One region of the Agarivorans sp. DSG3-1 genome, then DNA from elsewhere that is predicted to be linked to it. Evidence: predicted binding sites of a transcription regulator. Region 1 holds the regulator's gene; each other region holds the start of a gene.
The links. Region 1 encodes ArgR, which controls arginine synthesis, uptake and breakdown. Its sites were predicted from a motif close to ANTGAATANNTATTCANT; they were not measured.
Positions count from the first base shown of each region.

Region 1 (2,207 bases):
GAGTGTTAAAACCAATATAGAGTACGGACTACGCAAGCAACAAGACTTACCAAAGCGTCGCCAGTGGATTGAAGAAAGCTTAAACAACATGGGCATGCAAGGTCTGCTAGGTCGCTTTCCGCATACCTTGTCGGGTGGCCAGCAGCAGCGTGTCGCCCTATTGCGCGCTTTAGCTCCAGAGCCTAACACCATGTTGTTGGATGAACCGTTCTCTGCGCTCGATGAGCATTTACGCCAACAAGTGCGAGAAGAAACCCTCGACGTATTGAAGAAAACCAAAACCCCCGCAGTGATGGTGACTCACGACCCGCTAGAGGCGATGTTTATCGCGGATCGTATTGTTGTGATGGAGCAGGGGGAAATTGTACAAAATGCTAGCCCTCAAGAAATCTACAATCAGCCAGCAAATGCCTTTGTGGCAGCATTGTTTGGCCCAAGCAATCGCTTTGTTGCACCGGTAGAGCAAGGTGCGGTTAGTACCGCTTTAGGGGCTTTTTCGGCCAATCAAATTAACGATGGCGAACTGGCAGAGGTGATCGTTCGGGCTAAAGATGTGGTGGTGCATCAGCTTGAAAACAGCCAACAAATAGAAGCGAGTATTATCTCGGTGCATTCAATGGGTAATGAAACGCACTTTAGGTTACAGCTAGCTGAATTACCTGAGCAGGTGATTCATGCGCGAATGCGTGACCATTGGCAAGCAAGTCCGGGCACTAAGGTATGGTTATCGGTTAATGGTGATGCGGCATTTGTCTTCCCCAAAGTGTAGTTTGGGGAAGTGTTTTTTGAAGCCTTAGGCAACTTCAAACAGTTCTTTTACCGATTGAAATACATCGGCAATCGCAACTTGGCGGGTAGGGGTTATAAAAATAGTATCATCACCAGCAATGGTGCCAAGAATACCTTCAGCTTTACCTAATGAATCTAGCAAACGGGCAATTAACTGCGCCGCACCGGGGCTAGTATGAATAACGATTAAGGCATCGTTGAAATCCATTTCTAGTACTAAGATTTTTAACTGACTAGAAACAGTAGGAACCCCTAACTCTGCTGGTAGGCAGTAAACCATTTCCATTTTTGCGTTGCGAGTACGCACTGCGCCAAACTTACTTAGCATACGTGACACTTTCGATTGGTTGATATTTTCGAAACCCTGATCTTGTAGGGCGGTCACTATTTCAGCTTGAGAGCCAAAACGTTCTTCTTTTAACAGTGATTTAAATGCTTTAATTAACTGTTCTTGTTTATCGCTATATTTCATCGGTGATCCGAGCTTGTAAATCCGCGGTTATTGTCGCCAACTTTTATATGTATATCAACTTTATTCTAGTTTTATGCATATAAATGCATAGTGAAACACATAATTGTTGTTCAATTAGCCAACATTTTCTTGTGAGGCTTTGCTAAGCTGAATTATGATAGCAACATCAAACTTGGTGTGTAGTTAACTATGTGGCTAAAATTTCTGTTCTTTCTTCCTTTGCTCGTACTTCAATCAGTACTTGCTGACGATAAACCTCTGCGAGTGGTTACCGAAGCATCTTATCCGCCCTTTGAATCATTTGATGAGCACAAGCAGCTGGTGGGCTTCGATATTGAGTTGGCTAAGGCCATTTGTGAACAAATAAATCGAGAGTGTGAGTTTTACCATCAGCCCTTTGATAGTTTGTTATCTAGCGTTGCTGCCGATCATTACGATATGGCGATATCAGCCTTAGATATTACCGAGCAACGTAAAACCTTAGTAAGCTTTAGTGATGCTTATTTCGATAATATGGCGGTTTATCTCACGAAGCCTGAGCTAGAAGTTGCAAGCAACTCAGTGGTTGCGGTACAAAGTGGCTCGAGCTTTATGCGCTTCTTACGTGAACAACGGCCTAATATTCTATCGATTGCTTACCCCAGTTATCAACTCGCCTTAGCAGATTTGAATCAAGCTAAAATTGATGCGGTATTTTTAGATTCGGCAGCGGCTCACTATTGGTTGGCAAGCCATCCGGAGTTTGTGACTCAAGTGGATGAAAACTATCCGGCGAGCGGATTAGGTATGGCGGTTTCAAAGCAAAACGAAGACCTGCTGAATCAAATCAACCATGCGCTTAATGTGTTAAAAAATAACGGCAGTTACCGAACAATATACCAGTCCTTCTTTAACTAACAAACACTGTTAGACCAAGGTCTTAAACCCTATAGTTAAAGTGTGATTA
Region 1 covers NZ_CP177241.1:1,983,918-1,986,124, forward strand. The annotation lists gene ACLD71_RS09380 (ABC transporter ATP-binding protein) at 1-769, shown strand, start outside; gene argR (transcriptional regulator ArgR) at 794-1,261, opposite strand; gene ACLD71_RS09390 (transporter substrate-binding domain-containing protein) at 1,451-2,158, shown strand.

Region 2 (2,207 bases), 450 kb from region 1:
TCCTAAAAAAAATAGTGTGAAGCACTGCATGCTTTCACTCTTTACCTGGTCAAAAATTGAGCGTTAATTCACATAGACTAAACAAGTGAGCTTGTTTATCGCCAAATTGACCCACACTGAATCTTATATGCAGAACAGTTTGACCTTATAGGCGTAGAAAATACAGTGACGATCGCACAAAATGACAGGAAATCTTGGCCCAGCTGTAAACCTATTACTCAAGGTTTATCAGAACAGGTCTTAAAAGAATTAATATTAGGAAACAAAACCTTAGATTATGGGTCTTGGTTACATTGCTTGGGTGCAGAGCGCCTAGTTGATGAGCAAGAGTACCCTACTACCAACCAAGCACATATTGTGAGCAATGCCCTAGCGTAAAAACTTCTCTGGTACTTTTTCTAGCAATACCATTTTTCGTAATTGATTCAGCATGATTTGAAACCAAGTGAACTGGTGGTGATGCTCTTCTGCTGAAAACCCTATGGTACCCGCCATAAAATTGCGAGTAAGCCCGTACAAATACAAACAGACACTGGTTAAGGCTTCATCATCCCACTTCGAGCCATGACTGATAAATGAGCGCTTAGTTTGCTCTATCACTATCACTCGGTGCCAGCTCTCAAGCGCCTTAAAGTCTTTATCATGAGTAAACAATTCATGAAAACTCACTAACATCACTTCTGTTTCATCCAGAGCGTTTATCTTGCTTTGGGCACTATCTGGATATTCTACGATATTGCCTAGAGTTTGCTGGAAGTTTACATCTTCCACCACAATTTGAACCTTTTTAAACCAGCGCAAAGCCAACGAAAAAAAGATGGCCTCTTTATTCTTAAAAAAGCGGTACAACGAAGCAATATCGATTTCTGCATGTTGGGCGATCAAGTTGGTATTTACTGCAGCCATCCCTTGCTCTTGAATCAAAGACAAGGTGCTGTCTAAGATGTGTTCCACTAGTCGTCTGGTACGCTCTTGGCTAGGTTGCTTACGCATGGCCAAATGCTCAGGTACGACATAGTTATCCATAAATACCTCTCGTAATAAATTTATTCCATTTTTACCTGCTACCTCAACATATACTGAGGTAGTCATTAAATGATACAGCAGCTTATACTCTACCTCGCGATAGTACACAACTGAATTGGCCATAACATATGTATAAGATTTGTCATCGAGAAAAAGTTATTGCTCGACAATGTTGATGGATATGCAACAATAACCGAATATTTGACTAACAAGTCAAATCTTACGTTTAGTTATTCACGGAGAAGAATTTGAACCGCTCTGCCGAAGATTTAGTCAGCTGGTTTCGCCAGTCGGCTCCTTACATAAACGCTCATCGCGGTAAAACCTTTGTAGTGATGTTAAGCGGGGAAGCTAGCACTAGCGCCAACTTTAATAACATTATTCAAGATATTGCCTTGCTCAAAACTCTTGGTGTGAAAATTGTCTTGGTGTGTGGCGCCCGCCCGCAAATAGACAGTTTAATCGAGGAGCACCACCACAGCTGCATGTTTGCTGGCGAGCAGCGGATCACCGATGAGCGCAGCTTAAACATCATTAAGCAAGCGGTCGGTCAAATCCAAATGGATATTGAAGCTCAGCTATCGATGGGCTTGGTTAACTCTCCTTTACATCAAGCCCATATCAACGTAGTTCGTGGCAATTTTGTAGTCGCGCAACCAATTGGTATTGAAGATGGCATTGATTTTCTTCATACCGGAAAAGTACGCCGCATTAACCACCAAAGTATTAAACGCCAACTGGACCATGGCGAAATAGTCATGGTGTCTCCATTAGGAGTATCGGTAACCGGCGAGCTATTTAACATTTGCTCGGAAGATATCACCACCGAAATAGCGGTGTCTTTGAAAGCAGATAAAGTAATTTACTTCAGTCCCGAGCAAGGTATTCACAATGACAAAGGCCTGTTGATTAGCGAACTATTGCCTGATGCGGCCAACGAGCTAATGCGCTCAGAGCCTTTTTTACGTGATACCGACAAAGACACTCTGCGTTATTTGCGGGCGGCCATTCAATGCAGTGACCGAGGTATCGACCGCTGTCATTTAGTCAGTTACCAGCAAGACGGCGCGTTGCTAAAAGAGCTCTATACCCGTGACGGCAGTGGCACTCAGCTGGTGCAATATAGTTATGAGCGAGTTAGAGAAGCGAGATTGGATGACATTAATGGCATCATTGAGCTG
Region 2 covers NZ_CP177241.1:1,537,450-1,539,656, reverse strand. The annotation lists gene ACLD71_RS07225 (hypothetical protein) at 166-378, shown strand; gene ACLD71_RS07220 (TetR/AcrR family transcriptional regulator) at 370-1,092, opposite strand; gene argA (amino-acid N-acetyltransferase) at 1,275-2,207, shown strand, end outside.
Region 2: a site for ArgR is predicted at 1,227-1,244, ahead of argA (amino-acid N-acetyltransferase). Genes of this name have one in related genera too.

Region 3 (2,207 bases), 1.4 Mb from region 1:
ACCTTGCAACTGCCAGCGTCACTTAAACATAAACCCACAGCCGATAAACCTGCTTTTAAAGCTTGGGCTAATAGCAATTTGTTACTGGTACCTGCAAGGGCACCAACCACATAAGGGATTTGTTCTTTTGGGGTAATACGCAAGCCGTCTAGCTTTTCTGATACAAAGCCGGTTTTAGCCAATACGTCTTCAACCACCACGCCACCGCCATGCACCAATACAATAGGTTGCGAAACTTGCTGAAGCGCAGCAAACAAGTTATCCAAGGCTTGAGCATTATTCAATACCGCGCCGCCTAATTTAATCACTAATGGTTTCATAATTAGCCCTTAAACTAGCGATTCGCTAACGGCAAAGCCGTTACGAATGTTTAAACATTGAATGGCTTGGCTAGCGGCCCCTTTCAATAAGTTGTCTTCGGCCGATACCACAATTAAGTCATCGCCTTGTTGCTGCCAAGCTAAATCAATAAATGGCGTGCTTTCGACTTTAGCGATTGATGGCCACTCACCGCTTAGCAAACGCACAATGTTTTGTCCGGCGTAAGCTTGCTGATAAGCCTCATTAACTTGTTCTTCGGTAGTTCCCACTTTTAGGCAAACATTAATGGTGGCTAGAATACCGCGCTTAAAGTTACCGAGATGAGGAGTGAAAATAACCGGGTGACCTAAGTGCGCAGCAATTTCTGGCTGATGACGATGATTAAATACGCCGTAAGGCGCTAAGCTAACTTCGCAGAATGAGCTGGTTAAAGATGCTTTACGCCCAGCCCCACTCACCCCACTGGTGGCATTAATAATCGCTTTGCTGCTTTCATCAATCAGCCCTGCCTCGGCCAAAGGCTTAAGTGCAGTAAGAGAGGCGGTAGGGTAACAACCAGCAACAGCCACTAAATCGGTTTGCTTAATTTGCTCGGCGTTCCATTCAGCTAAACCGTATACGGCTTTTTCTAATAACTCAGGAAATTGATGAGTAAAACCATAGAATTTTTCGTAGAACTCTGCACTTTGAACACGAAAGGCACCCGACAAATCGAACACCTGACAGCCGGCCGCCAAAAACGCCTCGGCTAAATCGTGACTTACCTCGTGTGCGGTCGCCAGTAAAACAATGTCAACATCGGCAAAGGTATTGGCAATATCAGCAACAATTAACGGTTGTACCGGCGCATCTACCACGCCGCGTAATTTACCGTGCAAGGCAGACAGTGCCTTGCCTGCGTCTAAGCTACGCTCTGATACGTACAAACCCGCAAGCATTAATTGAGAGTGGCGACTAACATAAGCCGCTAACTCTGCACCGGTGTACCCACTTGCTCCAACAATCGCAGCCTTTAACATCGTTTCTTGTTCCCTTGAAATCTTATGGCATAGTGTTTTTTGTAAGAGGCTATTTTACTGACCAATTAAACAAAAAGTCACTTTTTTAAGCACAATTTTTTTGGTGCTTATCTACTATAAGCGGAGCATACCACAGGCAATTCTTTATGCAATAAAAATGAATTTTTATTTACCTTTGATTTTATAAACATCGACTAAAAAGAAGCGAAAACAAAGTCGCAGTTCTACAAATATCGACAATAATCTATGGGGAAGCGCTTGATCCTAAGCAAAGGATTCGTCGTTAACTGTAATTTAATTACATGTATTTTGACTATATGGCCAGTCTTAGGTATGTTTTTGCATCAGGACTAGGGTGATTTAGTAAAAAAATTTCAATAATCGCTAGCAAACACAAGTGAAGGAAAAAGAATGAGCCAAACAATGCCTCAAGAAATCAATGGGTCGTTACGAGGAAATGTTAACTTACTCGGACAACTACTTGGCAACACCATTAAGAGCCACATGGGAGAAGCGTTTCTAGAAAAAGTAGAAACCATTCGCCAGCTAGCTAAAGCTTCACGAAATGATGATGACCAAGCCCGCGAGCAACTACTAGAGTTATTGCGTAACCTAAGTGATGACGAGCTACTGCCGGTAACCCGCGCCTTTAGCCAATTTTTGAATCTTGCCAATATTGCCGAACAGTTTCACACTATTTCGCGCAATTGCGAAGGCAGTACCTGCGCACAAGATCCTATCGACTTGGTGTTTCAAAAACTAAAAAGCGAAAACTTGAGCGAAGCTGAAATTCATCATGCTGTAGCGCAACTGAATATAGAGCTAGTACTTACTGCTCATCCTACCGAAGTAACTCGCCGCACCTTA
Region 3 covers NZ_CP177241.1:606,430-608,636, forward strand. The annotation lists gene argB (acetylglutamate kinase) at 1-320, opposite strand, end outside; gene argC (N-acetyl-gamma-glutamyl-phosphate reductase) at 330-1,340, opposite strand; gene ppc (phosphoenolpyruvate carboxylase) at 1,752-2,207, shown strand, end outside.
Region 3: a site for ArgR is predicted at 1,497-1,514, ahead of argC (N-acetyl-gamma-glutamyl-phosphate reductase). Genes of this name have one in related genera too.